One region of the Chlorobium sp. genome, then DNA from elsewhere that is predicted to be linked to it. Evidence: riboswitches for the same ligand, from Rfam matches in the RefSeq annotation. Region 1 holds a riboswitch; the other holds the start of a gene.

Region 1 (8,044 bases):
ACCGGCGTCGTGCAGCAGGGCCGCGACGTAACTGCCGCCGGCAGGAACGAACCAGGTATCCTTTACCGGAAGGCCGGTCAGTACCGCAGGCCTCTCCCTGACGTTCTCTGTAAGGGCGGCGAGTTTCCGGTAGGAGCGCTCTATGGCGTCGAACTTTTCGCGAGCCGCATCCTCCCTGCCGAAAAGAGCGCCGAACAGCCTGATCCACTCGGCGCGCCCGAGAGGCGACGGCTCCAGCCATTCGGCAACGACGAGCACCGGGATGCCCGCCTGGACAAGCGCCTGATAATCGGTCTTCCGGGCCGCGGGAAGCGCCGGCGCGATAACCAGATCGGGGTCCAGATTCAGCAGAACCTCGACATCGGGACTGAACGGCATGCCGATCGCTTTGATCGCTCCGCTCCTTATGCGGGATCTGACCGCAGGGGTGTTGACAAACTCGGGACGGGAAACCCCGATAATGCCGTCACTCCTGCCGAGCATATCGATAAAACCGATATGCGTGGTGGAAAAAACCGCAATCCTTTTTACCGGGGTCCGGACGGGAACATAGCCATGGAAACCCTTCGGAACCGAAGCTCCGGAGGGAAGCAGGATATAGCGCAGCGTGTCCTTCCGCCCGTCCGGAGCCGGATCGATGTGCAGGGTGATGAATCCGGCGTGATGCTGCAGGGAAAACCCTTTCGCATACCGGATGAAACCGCTCCCGGCGTGCGGCGCGGAACCGGATGGCGACGGGCCGGAGCCCTCTTCCTGCACGGCAGTACACCCCGAAAAAAACAGCAGCTGCAGGATCAGACCGGCAAGCAGCAGAGCCGGGCGAACCCCTTTACGGGAAGGGGTCGCTCCACCTGGATGCGTCATCGCACTACCCTTCCGACACATACGTACCTCATCTCTTTTCATTCTCTTTCAGTCGGTATATTCTACAAGGTGCTCGAAAGCCTCACGCGGGGGAAACGATATCGCCCCTGCGGCGCATATCCTTTCGCAGGCGGAACACAGCACAATGCACCGGTACGGCTCGGCGACCGTCATCTTCGGCCGACGCCGCAGCCCCTCTTCCCGGGGCCCCGATGCGAAAACCTCTTTCGGGCAGAAATCGAAACAGGAACTGCAACTGTTGCACAGATCGGGATCGATCGCCGGATACCATTCGATCTGCTCACGGGGAACAGTCAGCCGACGTTTTCTTCTCTTGTCATGGTCGCTCACGATTATCTCCATTCACAGGTTTTGCCAGCCCCCCCGCCCCACACACAGACGGGAGGCTCTGACGGAGAAAAAGGGTCGTTCACAATGCAACCGCGTATCCGACCCGGAGAAGACGGCCCGGATCGTAATAGACGTAACGGCTGCTTGCCGTTTCAACCAGATTGCCGGAGGTCTGGATTTCGGTATCGAACAGATTTTCAACAGCGACCGTGACATTGCCGGGGCCCGCTTTCACCCTTCCGGAAAGATCGAAAGCGGTATAATTGTCCAGATTGTCCTGGCGGCCGGCAAGTATCCGGCATCTCAGGTCGAGACCGAACGGTATCGAGGCATACGTGATGCCGAAGGTATTCTGGAACTTCGGACCTGGCTGGTATTTTTCTCCGTAGATATCTTCCGAGACAGGATCCGCCCAGTATCCTGCTGCAGACAGCGAAACCCTGCCGAGAATCCCTGCTTCGCCATAAAACGGGCGCAGTCCGAGCTCCCATTCGATGCCTTTCGTTTCATACGCGCCGGCATTGAAATAGCGGTAAGGCTTTGTCTTTCGATCGATCTGGATCTTGTCGTCATACGTCATCCAGAATCCGGAAATCCTTGCCGAAGCGCAATCGCAGTTCCACTTGAACCCTGTCTCGTAACTCCAGCCCGATTCCGGTTTGAGGTCGGGATTTCCTTTGATGGTTTTGCTGTCGTAGTACAGCTGGGTAAAGGTCGGAGCCTGAAAAGCCTTGCCCGCATTGGCAAACAGATTGAGATCGTCCGAAGCTTTCCACATAAGACCGACGCTTGGCAGAAACACGTTGTAATCGGTCGTTTCCGCTTCGTTGTCGATGAACTGCTCCCTCCCGCCGAACGTCAGGATAACGTCATCGCCGAACCGTTTTTTCAACTCCGCAAATACGCCGTAATCATCGCGCGACTTCTCCCCGTAGATGTTGGAATATTCGGCATAGCGATGAACATAGTCCGCTCCCACGCTCAGCTCGAAACCGCGGGAAAAAAGAAAACGATAATCGGTCTCGGCGCCGTAATTGTAATTCAGACGCTCGACCTCCGACTCGAATACCCCATCGACGTACTCCGTCTGAACGCGATTGTCGTAAACGCCGTACAGCTTTGCCTTGAACACATCGCTTTCATAACGAATATTGAGAAAATGAAAGTCGCTCTGCTGATCCGTCCGTTCGACCAGTCCCGAATCATAACGATCGATGAAGCCCGTTTCGTAGCCGGAATACTGATAATCGATATAGGTGTCGGCAAACGGTGACAGGTTGAGACTGAACATGTACCGGTCGGTCTCGTCAAGGGCATTGGTGTACTTGTTGGTAAACTGACGGCCGACATTGTCGAGTTCGCCCATGTGCTGGTAACGAAAACCGATAGTCGCGCCGGGCAGGTTGACGCTGACGCCGTGGTTCATCCACGATTCGTTGCCGAATTCAACCGAGGCGGTCGCCGATGTTTCGCCGGAAGGTTTTTTGGTAACGATATTGATCACGCCCGACATCGCATCGGCTCCATAGAGCGTGGACGCGGCGCCCTTGAGGACCTCGATTCTCTCGATCTGGTCTATGGAAATGGCACTGAGATCATACCCTTTCGAAGCTGCCTGCTGGACAGGCATGCCGTTGACAAGAATGAGCTCGCCGTCGGCCATCCCCCTGATGTAGACCGAGCTGTTCATGCCGAGTTTGTTGACGCCAAGGGGAGCGAGGGACTTGTACCCGAGACCGCCGATTCGGGAAAGCGCTTCGATGGCGTTAGTGGCCCCGGTTTTTTTGAGTTTCTCGCTGTCGGCGACGGTTATAAACCTGGCGCTCTCCTTTTCCTTTTCAGAAAAATGGCTGCTCGTCACCACCACCTCATCGGTAGTGTAAAAGCGTTCGGAGGGTTCCCCTGCGTACAACGCGCTCTGGCATGCAACGCAAACCGCAAGAAAGGCAACTGTTTTTTTTGTCATGTGTCTGCCTGTTATCAGTTTCATAAAACTTCAAACTGACTGACAGGTCCGTCCAGGGGCAGGAAACGTACACGAAAAAAAAACACGAACACGGCATCCATACGAAGCCAACGATGCTGAAAAGCCGGAAAGGCGCGCACGGAGCAACCGAAAACAAACCGTTAGAGCAGAAAGTACCTGAGCCGCTCAGGATATGGATGTCGCCGGATACATTGTTTTTTTCATGTACAGTATTGCCTGAGACTATAAACCCGTAGTCTGATTATTGATTGCAATAGCATAACCGGCAGGTCTCCTGACTTTCACGGTTTACTTCCTTTGCAGACCTTCCCGCGCTTTTCCTGGGAGGAAATCAGCGCAGTGACCTGAAAAGACCGCTTTTCAAACTCATGTGGCCATGAGCTCTGAATGGCGGTTTACCGTTGTACAGTTGCGGGTACAGTGTACGAATCTCACGTACTTCCCTATTCTCCGGCTTTTAAGCCGGCACCTGTTATGACGAGAAAGAACTTCGAGGGAATTAGATAGCGAATAATTTTTTCAAATGCAAGAAATCTGTGAGCGGTGAGCGGTGAGCGGCAAGAATAACCGGAACGTCAGTTCAGCAAAAAAAACTCAGAACTATTTACAACTGTAACTTCCGGCACTCTTTCGCCCCCGGACTTCCGGCTAACCGCCCACCTCTCACGGCGACCGACTTCCGCCTTCCGGCTCACCACTCACCGCCCACATCTTCTGCTACTGACTTCCCGCATTCATGATGCTGCGGGCTATGCTCTTGCAGTAGTGGTGCATCTCTTCGAAGGCATGCAGCAGCTCCATATGCCGGTCGTGCGTCATGGCCGATTCGGGCAGCCTGCGCAGCCGTTGCAGATGCCGGACTTCAGCTTCCGCGGCAAGCACGGAAAAATCGTCGGCACCGTGCACGATTGCCGATGCCCTGGCGGCACCCATCTCCTGCACGGCACCGGTAAGACCGGCAACTTCACCGCAGAGAAATGCATGCAGGGCCGACAGGTCAGCCATGCCTTCCTCCGTCAGGGACATCGAGGCTTCCGGGGATCGCCCAGTCAGCTTCTGCAGGAGAGCCTCGATGCTGTCGCCTATCGACTCCTGGTCCTTGACGATAGCCATGAGTGCGAAAACTTCCCGGGACTCGCGCTCACCGAGCTCCTGCCGGCTGATGGCAATGAGATAATCCGACATTTTCGATTCAAGAAAGTCGATCTTTTCCTCCCGCATGCCGATTCCCCCGGCAAGGGAAAGCTCCGGAAAAAGCGTATCTCCTGCCGCAGGGTTTCCGGTAAAAGCCGGAAGCAAAGCCCCTGCCATCCTTTCAAGAATACGGTTCATGCGCACAGTCTCTGCCCTTGCATAGCTCAGGGCAAGCGACGGCGTGGAGAGAGCGGAATTGGTGATATACCAGACGGAAGGCCGCAGCCGCGTCTCTTCAGGACTGTCGGGAATCAGACGAATCAGCAGTTTCGCCCAGAAGGAAATCAGCGGAAGGAACATGACCGCCATAAAGACATTGTAAAACGTATGGGCATTGGCAATCTGGCGTGGAATGGCCGTTCCGGGAACCCCCGCCGCCGGTGAAAGCATGCGAACGAAATCGGCATACCAGGGAATGAGAAACAGAAAAACCGCAACTCCGCTGACATTGAAAAGCACCTGCGCAAGAGCGACGCGGCGAGCCGGACGCATGGTGCCGATACTTGCCAGCGTTGCGGTAATGCAGGTGCCGATATTGGCGCCGAGCAGCAGCGGAATGCCGGCTTCCAGGGACAGTGAACCCTGCTGGGCAAGCGTGATCACAATGCCGATGAAGGCTCCGCTGCTCTGCATCAGAGCGGTCAGCAGCATACCGGCAAGCACGCTGTACAGCGGATTTTCCATGTAGCCAAGAAGTTTCAGAAACGGCTCGTAAGAGCGGAGGGGCACGACAGCTCCCGACATCAGACTCATGCCGAAAAGAAACAGCCCGAATCCATAGAGCGCTTCACCCGCGTTGCGAAGCGCTTCCCTCCGGCTCAGGAGGTTGAGCGCGAAACCCGCGGCGAAAACCGGCAGACCGTACTCGTGAATCCTGAAGGCGATAAGCTGCGCCATGGCCGTCGTGCCGATTTCCGCGCCAAGCATGATGGAGAGCGCCTGGACATAGGTCATAAGCTGCGACTGCACCAGCCCGACCAGCATGACCATGATGGTGCTGCTCGACTGCACCATCATGGTGGCAAGGGCTCCGGCAAGCAATCCGGAAAAACGGTTATCGGTGATACGGGCAATGAAATCGCGCATGCGGCTCCCCGCGGCCTTCTTGAGGCCACCGCTCATTACCGTGATGCCGTAGAGAAACAGCGCAAGCCCCCCGGCAAAGGAAAGCGCTATGGACGGAAAGGAAAGTTCGTTATGCATGGCGGTGCAACGATGCGGAATTCATGACACCAAGAAGTTCTCCTGTCTTTCTTTTCCTGTAGGCAAACACCTCCTCGAGGCGGCGGCTCACGATCAGCGCATTGACCAGATCGCCGAACACTCCGAAAGGCATCGAATAGTCGATCCGGTCGGTCATCTCGATGCCTCCCGGAATTTCACGGAACTGATGCCGGTGGCGCCAGCTCCCGTAAGGCCCGGATTTCTGCCGGTCTTCGAAAAGGAAAGGTCTGTCGACCTTCGTTATTTCGGTCTCCCACTGCACCGGCAGCATCATGAACGGGTAAAGCGTATAGGTGATCAGCATGCCCTCGTAAATCTGTTGCCCTGCAGTACCGCTGGTGATCCTGAAAAACATTTCCGGTGGCGTGATCCTTGCCAGGTTCGCCGGATCGGAGAAAAACTCCCATGCCTCTTCGATGGAGACCGGAATGCACTGCCTGAAGGTCAGGGTGTTGAGCCCCATGATAGTAAGGCGGATTGTGTTACCGTTTTCAGCTATAACGGTTTGAAGGGGTAAAAAGTAGCCGTCTGTAATGCGGCGACACGGAATATTTTGCAGCAGGGAGCATTCGGATATCATCTTTTTTTGCCATTTTCCCTGCTGAAGGAAAGATATTGTCCCATGTAACCGCCATCCCATGACAAAAGCCACGGTAGCCGCGATCATCGCGCCGGACAGGGCCAACCGGTCGACGGTGCTGCTTACCCGGAGGGCCGTTATGCCCTTCAGGGGATTCTGGTGCCTTCCCGGAGGACATATCGACCAGGGCGAAACCGCTCTTGCAGCAGTCAGGCGGGAGGTGGGCGAAGAGACCGGGCTCGGGTTTGCCTATCCGGAGTTCCTTTGCTACATCGACGAAATCTTTCCGCAGTACGGCTTCCATGCGGTTGCGCTTGCGTTTTTCGGAACAGCTGAGGGAACCCTCCGCCTGATGCCCGACGAGGTCGAGGAAACGGGCTGGTTCCCTCTCGACGAGGCGCTTTCGATGCCACTCGCCTTCCACCATAACGAACTCCTGAAACAGTATGCGACTCGCGACATGGCATAAAGGCATCCCTTTCCTGCTCCTGCTCTCCTCGGTCCTTCTTCTCTGCACGGGCTGCATGAAAACCGAAAGCGGAGCTGAAGCAAAGCAGGAGACGAAACCCCGAATCGTAAGCCTCGCGCCGAGCATTACCGAAATGATTTTTGCCATCGGAGCCGGAGAACATCTGGTGGGGCGAACCACGGCGTGCGACTGGCCCGCAGAGGCCGCCAGGGTTCCGGTTGCGGGAGCTTTCGGAAGGCCCTCGATGGAGGTGCTGGCCTCCATGCATCCGGATATCGTCATCGACGTCGATCTCGAGGAGGAACAGAGCAACAGCAAAATCAGGGATCTGGGCATCCGGACCGAAAGGATCATCTGCAGAACCCCTGACGATATTCCCGAAGCGCTCAGGACACTCGGAAAACTCACCGGCCACCGGCCTCAGGCCGACAGCCTTGCCTCCGTCATTGAAAAAGGCCTTGCCGGATTCAGGAAGAAAAACCTCGGCCGCAGGGAAAAACCCCTGGTCTATCTTGAAATATGGGATGATCCCTTCTGGACCGGCGGCAGGGACAGCTACACGTCGGCCCTGATCAGCTATGCCGGAGGACGCAATATCGGCGACGCCGTTCGCAAGGAGTATTTCGAAATATCACAGGAGTGGGTAATCGAACAGAACCCCGACATCATCGCCTGCATGTACATGTCGAAAGAGACCCCCGCCGCCGCGGGCGTCATGCAGAGAAGCGGCTGGAAGCATATCAGCGCGGTACGGAACAGGAAGGTGTTCGACGGCTTCGACAACAGCCTTTTTCTGCGGCCGGGTCCGAGAGTGCTGGAAGGAATCGCGCAGCTGGAGCGACTTATCGAAAAAAAATAAACCCCCTGAAAGTGCTGTTTTTCAAAAGCAGCCTGCAGGAAAAGGGGTGAATTGTTTATCTTTGAGGCCTTAGCTCGATGGTGCCGCAATATAACAGCATGCATGCATGAAGAAATCGCCACTGGTCATCCTCCTCCTTACCGTTCTGCTTGATCTGATCGGATTCGGCATTGTTCTGCCCCTGCTGCCGACCTATGCCAAAGACCTTGGCGCAAATCCCTTCATGATCGGCCTCATCGCCGCGATTTTCTCCATCATGCAGTTTATCTTCTCCCCGCTCTGGGGGAAGCTGAGCGACAAGATCGGACGAAGACCGGTGATGCTCATCAGCATTTTCATCACCGCACTCTCCTATCTGATTTTTTCGCAGGCCGACAATATTCCGCTTCTGATCTTTGCCAGGGGGCTCTCGGGCATCGGATCGGCCAACATTGCCGCAGCACAGGCCTACATTACCGATGTGACCGACAGCAAAAGCCGCTCGGGAGCCATGGGCATGATCGGCGCCGCGTTCGG
Region 2 (8,044 bases), on a different contig from region 1:
TGCAGAACCCGCGCAGCGTCTGCAAGCAGATGAAGCAGAACACGCTCGAAAAGCTGGTGCAGTGCATGCAGGAGCGCAAGCCGGAGGTGGTGCTGCCCGAAGATCTCAGAACCGCCGCCCTGAAGCCGATTCGGCGTATGCTCGATCTTTCGGCCTGAACATGACTTTACCGGGCGCCGGACCGGGTCGGCGCCGTTTCACTCTCGAACCATCAAACCCTCATCACGTATGGAACGCTTTTTCGGACGCACATCCAGAGGGATGTCGATCATGACCACCGTTCTGGTCCTGTTTTTCAGCGCCGCCGATGCCTGCGCATGGCATGACCGGACGCATATGGCCGTCGCCCAGGCTGCGGGGTTCGAACGCTGGTACAGCGCCGCGGCTCCCGATGTGGTGAAGTCGAGGGATATGTTCAGGCCCGTCGAGGAGAAGAACCACTACTACAACAACAACGCAGACAGGAAAGTGACGGCGCGGATGGTCATGGAGCAGGTGGAGCGCTTCAACCTGCCTGATGACGAAGAGGGGCACCTTTACGGGGCGATTATCGGTTCCGTCAGGGACTATAAAAAGCTGAGTGCGACCGGCAAGTATGCCGACTATCCGCTCGTGTTCTGCGCCCACTATGCCGGCGATCTCTCCATGCCGCTGCACAATACCGTCTACGACGACTTCAACAGGGAGCGCCACGGCGTCAACGACGGCATTATCGAATGCAACGCCCTGAACAATATCGGCTATATCCAGCGGAGCATGTACGATATCCGTATCGAAAGCGAGGAGGATCTTGCCCGCGAAATCGCACGGGTTGCCGAAACCGCCCGCAGGCTTGGCCGGAAGATCAGAAAAGAGAACCGCAACATGACCCAGGCCGAGACCTATACGCAGGTCATTCACAGCGCGTCGCTCTTCAGGGCCATTCTTCGCTACGTCGGAAAGAACCCCTGCTGATCAATACCTAAAACATGGCAAGCCAGGAACAGCTTTCGGTTCTCCTGCGGGGAGTCGCCTCATGGAACCTGTGGCGCCGTCAGAATGGCATGGCGTATCCGGACCTCCAGGGCGCGGATCTCCAGGGCTTCGACCTCCGTGATGCCGACCTGAGCGGCGCGAGTCTTTCCGGAGCGAATCTGCGGGATTCGGACCTCGGCGGAGCCGATCTCAGGGGGGCCGATCTCGATGGTGCGGATCTTGGAGGAGCCCGGCTGAGCAAAAGCACGATCGACATCAATACCCGGTACGAAACCCTGCTGGGGTGCGATATCGGCGTCAACGGTTTTTATTCCGCCCCGACCGATTCCGCGGCGCTCATGCGTCTCGATCCTCCGGGAAACTCCATGCAGGGGTCCAATGCCGAGGCGGTGATCGAGAGTCTCCGGCAGGCCAGAAAACTCCATACCTTTTCCATGATCCTTGCCGGCATCGGCCTCCTGTTCATCGTCATCCGGCCGAAATCGATATCCCTTCCGTACCTGTCAGGCTCCTTCAAGTTCGATGACCTCAGCTATGCCTTTCTTGCCGCCCTGCTCTCGACCGGCCTCCTGAGTCTTGTGGCTACCTTCATCGACTCGGCCCTGCAGGGTGCGCGCTATCTCAACGACCGCCGTTCGGTCATGACCGTCGGGCATTTCCCCTGGGTGCTTTCAAAATATGAGCAGAATCCGGAGGTCCGCCGTCAGTCGAAAATCCTGCGGTTTTTTCTCAGTTTCCATCCGCTGGTCTATCTCTACTTTTTCGTCAAGTGGGATGCGCTGTTTTCCGGCGACTGGGCAGGGGTTGTCAGTCACTACCAGGAGCTTCCCGTCGTGCTCGGCGAATGGCTGCTGCCGGTTTTCTATGTGATGCTTTTCAGGCTTTGCCTGCGGATTTTCAGGCTTTCCGCCGGCTTTCAGAAGCCGATTCTTTTCGACGCCGAAACCGAACGGGAGCGGCGCTCCGACATGGAGCGTCTCGCCCATGCCGTTGAAGCGCAGGCTGCGGAGATCGCCGCACTCGCCACCCTCCTGCGGGAGGAAAAAGAGCGGTGAGGGATTGACAGGGAGCGGTCGGGGTCGGGCATTATCAGGCTCTTGGTGTTGAACGCTCTCCGGAGTTCGATCGATGCTGCAGGGGAATTCGTGCCATGGCCCGAAAATCACCATCCTGTTTTGCCTGCCGGTGAAAAATCGTTACACTTCAGCAATTCATTCGATAGTACGGTGCCGGATGCGTAATGCTGCCGGATAATAGGGAAGTACGTCTGAATCGTATACTGTACCCGCAACTGTAAGATGGTTTGCCGTGAGTCGATACGGACAGCTCTGTCCGGATGGTCGTTGCGGTTCGCGGGCATGCACTCTGCCGATTCCAGATACCACGGGAAAAGCAGGGGAAGGATGCCGCAGGAAAAAGCGTCGGAAGTCGATGCAACCGTCGAAGTCAGGAAACCTGCCGTAATTGCTTGTCGCCGATCGGCTTCGGGAATAGAGCCGGGTGACCTTTTCAGCCGTCTGATCTTTTTTTATTTCATGATCTTTTTTCGTCAGTATGGTGAGGTTATATTATCCATACTATTGCCCCCCTAAAGACAGTAGCAATGGCTTGCAAGCTTGTTGTCCGGGTAAGGTAACTTATTGAATATAAAGGGTTTACCTATCAACAATCATTTATCGATTCTGGAGACTTCATATGAAAATCGCCCGCCTGTTTACCTCTCCCGGAGAGAACGTCTACGACCGTTTCGAGTACACCCTCCGTTCATCCGTGCTGCGTAATCCGGACGGCTCGAAGGTGTTTGAACTGAACGATATCGAGGTGCCGAAACACTGGTCGCAGGTGGCGGCCGATATTCTCGCCCAGAAATATTTCCGCAAGACAGGGGTACCCCGGCGTGATGCTGACGGAAACGCGGTGCTCGACGAAACGGGCCAGCCTGTAACCGGCAGCGAGCGCTCCATCAAGGAGGTCGTGCACCGTCTTGCCGGATGCTGGAAGGAGTGGGGCGAAAAGAACCGTTATTTCGATTCGCCCGACGACGCGCAGGCTTTCTACGACGAGGTCGCCTATATGCTGCTCCGCCAGATGGGCGCACCCAACTCTCCCCAGTGGTTCAATACCGGACTGAACTTCGCCTACGGCATCGACGGACCCGCTCAGGGGCACTTCTATGTCGATCCGGCAACCGGCCAGACCAGGGAGTCCGAAGACGCCTATTCCCGTCCCCAGGCCCATGCCTGTTTCATCCAGTCGGTCAATGACGATCTGGTCAACGACGGGGGCATTTTCGATCTTGCCGTGCGCGAAGCGAGAGTGTTCAAGTTCGGCAGTGGATCGGGCACCAACTACTCGAACCTGCGTTCATCCGGCGAAAAACTCAGCGGCGGCGGCAGCTCTTCGGGGCTGATGAGCTTTCTCAAGATATTCGATTCGGCGGCCGGAGCCATCAAGTCCGGCGGAACCACCCGTCGCGCGGCCAAAATGGTGATTGTCGATATCGACCACCCGGACGTGGAGCGCTTCATCGAGTGGAAGGCGCGTGAAGAGGACAAGGTAGCTTCACTGGTGGCCGGTTCGAGGATCTGCTCCCGTTTTCTCAAGGCGATTGTCGACGAAGCCATTGCCAACGGCTCCGACCGTTCCGAAAACATGAAGCTGCAGCTTCTCATCAGGAACGCTCTTTCGCGGGCCGTGCCGATGAACTATATCCTCAGGGTGCTTGCCCTGGTCGATCAGGGTTACACCACCCTCGACTTCGACGAATACGATACGCATTACGAATCCGAAGCCTACCAGACCGTCGGCGGCCAGAACTCGAACAACACCGTCAGGGTCACCAACGCCTTCATGAAAGCCGTCGAAAACGACGATATGTGGGTGCTCCGCGAGCGTACGACCGGCAAAACCGCAAGAGCCGTGAAAGCCCGCGACCTCTGGGAAAAAATTCTCATGAGCTCATGGAAATGCGCCGATCCCGGCCTCCAGTTCGATACCACCATCAACGAGTGGCATACCTGTCCGGAGAGCGGCAGGATCAATGCAAGCAATCCGTGCTCCGAGTACATGTTTCTCGACGATACCGCATGTAATCTGGCCAGTCTCAACCTGATTCACTTCGTCGATGAATCGACCGGAAAGATCAGGGTCAGGGAGCTGCTGCACGCTTCGGCACTCTGGACTGTGGTGCTGGAGATATCGGTGCTGATGGCGCATTTCCCGTCGAAGGATATCGCCCGTCTCAGCTACGAGTACCGCACGCTCGGTCTCGGCTTCGCCAATCTCGGTACCGTGCTGATGGTGCTCGGCATTCCTTACGATTCGCCCAAGGCCCTCGCCCTGGCCGGCGCGATTTCCGCGCTCATGACCGGTCAGGCTTATGTGACCTCGGCTGAAATGGCAAAGGATCTCGGCGCGTTTGCCGGCTACGCGGCCAATTCCAAAGAGATGCTGCGCGTCATCCGCAACCACCGCCGTGCCGCCCGCAACAATTCGGAGGAGGAGTACGAGGGACTCAGCGTCAAGCCCCGCGGCATCGACAGCGAATACTGTCCGGCCGACCTTTTCGAGGCTGCCGGAAAAATATGGGATGAAGCCCTGCAGAAAGGCAAAAAGCACGGCTTCCGCAACGCGCAGGTCAGCGTCATCGCCCCTACCGGCACGATAGGTCTGGTGATGGACTGCGACACCACCGGCGTCGAGCCCGAGTTCGCCATCGTCAAGTTCAAGAAACTGGCCGGCGGCGGTTACTTCAAGATCGTCAACCAGTCGGTGCAAAAGGCTCTCGAACGGCTCGGCTACACCGACTCGCAGATCGACGATATCGAAAAGTACTGCAAGGGTCACGGCACGCTTGCCGGATGCCCCGCCATCAACCGCCAGTGGCTGAAGAGCAGGGGATTTACCGACGAGAAGATCGAGCAGGTCGAGTTGCAGCTCGAAACCGTTTTCGACATCCGTTTCGCCTTCAACAAGTGGATACTCGGCGAGGAGTTCTGCCAGTCGCTGGGATTCAGCGACGAACAGCTCAACAGTCCCGATTTCGACATGCTTCAGGCGCTCGGGGCCACCGAACGGGACAGCGAAGTCGCCAACGACTACATCTGCGGCACCATGACCATCGAAGGGGCGCCCCATCTGAAGCTCGAACACCTGCCGGTTTTCGACTGCGCCAGCCGGTGCGGCAGAAAAGGGGAGCGCTATATCACCCACATGGCCCATGTCCATATGATGTCCGCCGTACAGCCCTTCATTTCCGGAGCCATCTCGAAAACTGTCAACATGCCGGGCTCGGCCACAACTGCCGAAATCGGCGACGTATACCGTGCCGCCTGGCAGCATATGGTCAAGGCCATCACCATCTACCGTGACGGTTCGAAGCTCTCGCAGCCGCTCAACATTTCAAGCTACAAGGACCTCGACGAGATCATCATGCTCGGCAACGAAGAGACGCTCGACGAAACAAAAGGCCCGAGGGAAGTTCAGGAGCGGATTGTCGAGCGGGTCTATCACCGCTCGGAGCGCCGGATGCTGCCCAAGCGGCGCAAGGGGTATATCCGTGAAGCCTACGTCGGCGGCCACAAGGTGTTTCTCCGTACCGGCGAGTACGAAGACGGCTCGCTCGGGGAGGTGTTTATCGACATGTACAAGGAGGGCGCTTCGTTCAAGGGTCTCCTTAACTGTTTCGCCGTGCTCGCCTCCAAGGCCCTGCAGTACGGCATGCCGCTCGAAGAGCTTGTGGACAGCTTCACCTTCACCCGGTTCGAACCCGCCGGTGCGGTGCAGGGTCACAATGCCATCAAGAACTCCACCTCGATTCTCGATTACGTGTTCCGCTCGATCGGCTACGACTATCTCGGTCGCAAGGATTTCGTGCATGTCAAGGCTGTCGACGAGGTGCCGCCGTCGGGAGGCGAAGGGGATGACAAGGCGAAAAGCAACGGCTCGGCCCACCGGGAGCCGGTTGCGGAAACGGTTGCGGAGCAGCATCACCTGATGTCGGAGTACGCCTCGAGCATGAGCACCCAGATGCTGCAGGCAAAGGTTCAGGGCTTTACCGGAGAGCAGTGCGAAAACTGCGGATCGATGCGGGTGAAACAGAACGGAACCTGCAAGGTGTGCGAGGATTGCGGTACCACGACCGGCTGTTCGTAAGCCGGGGAAGAGGTTTCCGGACGGGTTTGGGAGAAGCTGAAGGAAAAAGGTGAAAGAGGGTGTCCCCGATATGACCGGGGACACCCTCTTTCGCGTTGTGTTACTGGGCGACCGCCGCCGGTGCGGGCCGGTACCCGGTTTCCGACGCCACCAGGCATGATTCCTGCAGATTCATGCCGCTGATCTGCAGGGTTCTTGAAGGGGAGTGGCGCACCAGTTCATAGTCGTGCGTTCCTATCAGTACGGTAATGCCTTTCTGGTTGATCCGCTTCAGGTATTCAAGAATCTCGATCGAGGTATCGGGGTCGAGGTTGCCGGTGGGTTCATCGGCGAGCACCACCAGCGGTTCCCGCACAATCGCCCGTGCAATGGCCACCCGCTGCTGTTCTCCCCCCGAAAGGCAGAGCGGCATCTGCCGCGCGGCATGCTGGAGCCCTACGCTTTCGAGGGCGTGCATCACCTTCTCCTGAACCAGCTTCTCTTTCGTGCCGGTGACTTTCAGCACAAAGGCCAGATTGTCGTAAACACTGCGGTCCTCGAGCAGGCGGAACTCCTGGAAGACGATGCCGAGCTTGCGGCGCAGGTGCGGAATCTGCCGTTTTCTTATGGTGCGCGAACTGTAGCCGGCAATCTGGATCTCCCCTTTTTTGGGTCGGATATCCATGTAGAGCGACTTGAGCAGCGTGGTTTTCCCGCTGCCGCTTTTTCCGACGATATAGACAAGTTCTCCGGGCTGAACGGTCAGGTTCAGGTCGCGGAATATGGCTTTTTTGTTCAGTTCGAGGTCAACCTGGATGAATGAAATCATGATGATCGTTCCGTTTGTTTTCGGTTCCTGACTATTCTGAGGGCGAGCAGAGCCGCTTCACAGCAGCTCCGTTCGGAGGCTTTGCCCGATCCGGCAATATCGAAACTGGTGCCGTGGTCGGGAGAGGTGCGTACTATCGGGAGGCCGAGGGTGACGTTGACGCCGGTATCGAAAGCCAGCACCTTGAAGGGCAGCAGCCCCTGATCGTGGTACATGGCCACCACCATGTCGAATTTCCTGTAACGTTGCGCTCCGAAGAATCCGTCGGCAGGAAAGGGACCCTCCACCTGAAGGCGTCCGGCGAGGCTCGCGATTGCGGGAGCGATGACCTCTTTCTCTTCGCTGCCCATTATTCCGCCGTCCGAAGCGTGCGGGTTGAGCCCGAGCACGGCCATACGAGGCAGCGCGATGGCGAAATCGGTTTTCAGGGAGCGCGCAAGGTTTTCAAGAAAGCCCGTAAGGTCCATCTCCCGGATGCGGCCCGGCACCTCTGCAAGCGGGACATGAATCGTGGCAAGGGCAACCCGCAGTTCCGTCACCGGGTCGAAAAACATCATGGTGGGGGAGCTTACGCCGAAAATTTTCCCGAGAAAACCCGTGTGGCCGCTCTCTGTATAACCTGCAAGGGCAACCGCTTCCTTGTTGATCGGAGCGGTTACGAGTGCGTCGCAAATACCGCTGCGGCAGAGTTCGGCGGCGGCGGCTACCGAGAGCATGGCGATCCGGCCGGAGTCTGCAGAAACGGTTCCGGGGCTTATCGTCTCCGGTTCGGCCACGCTCAGTACGGGAAGCACGCCGCAATGCGGGGTGCAAAGCCCGCTGAGTGCGGCTGCATCGTTCACCAGTTCGAGTTCTACCGGAAGATCGAGCCTTTTCCGGTAATATTCCATCGCCTTGTACGAGCCGGCCACCAGAAAGGAGTGACCGGTTTCGCGAAGCTTCTGAAAGCTTTTCAGAATGACCTCTGGCCCGATGCCGTTCAGATCGCCGATGGAAAAGACAATTCGCATGTTCAGAGGCGTTTGTAGGCATTGGCGATTTTCTCGTCCTTTTTGACCCCCTTCAGGGCCATCCAGAAGAGCAGCGGTTCGGGCAGCATCATGAACA

The links. Region 1 has a riboswitch for cobalamin ahead of WBP50_RS10810 (TonB-dependent receptor plug domain-containing protein). Riboswitches for the same ligand answer to the same signal wherever they lie in the genome.
Region 2: linked by a shared signal. The riboswitch ahead of WBP50_RS06630 (vitamin B12-dependent ribonucleotide reductase) and the one ahead of WBP50_RS10810 (TonB-dependent receptor plug domain-containing protein) in region 1 are both predicted to bind cobalamin.

Annotation. Positions count from the first base shown of each region.
Region 1 covers NZ_JBAWHG010000061.1:34,826-42,869, forward strand. Annotated here, with positions in the region: gene WBP50_RS10800 (ABC transporter substrate-binding protein) at 1-864, opposite strand, end outside; gene WBP50_RS10805 (4Fe-4S dicluster domain-containing protein) at 913-1,227, opposite strand; gene WBP50_RS10810 (TonB-dependent receptor plug domain-containing protein) at 1,295-3,181, opposite strand; cobalamin riboswitch at 3,450-3,690, opposite strand; gene WBP50_RS10815 (Na/Pi cotransporter family protein) at 3,920-5,599, opposite strand; gene WBP50_RS10820 (SRPBCC family protein) at 5,592-6,083, opposite strand; gene WBP50_RS10825 (NUDIX hydrolase) at 6,259-6,669, shown strand; gene WBP50_RS10830 (cobalamin-binding protein) at 6,647-7,528, shown strand; gene WBP50_RS10835 (MFS transporter) at 7,635-8,044, shown strand, end outside.
Region 2 covers NZ_JBAWHG010000040.1:46,178-54,221, forward strand. Annotated here, with positions in the region: gene nadA (quinolinate synthase NadA) at 1-158, shown strand, start outside; gene WBP50_RS06620 (hypothetical protein) at 229-954, shown strand; gene WBP50_RS06625 (pentapeptide repeat-containing protein) at 969-2,030, shown strand; cobalamin riboswitch at 2,183-2,452, shown strand; gene WBP50_RS06630 (vitamin B12-dependent ribonucleotide reductase) at 2,671-6,129, shown strand; gene WBP50_RS06635 (cell division ATP-binding protein FtsE) at 6,230-6,937, opposite strand; gene pdxA (4-hydroxythreonine-4-phosphate dehydrogenase PdxA) at 6,934-7,947, opposite strand; gene WBP50_RS06645 (DUF4293 domain-containing protein) at 7,950-8,044, opposite strand, start outside.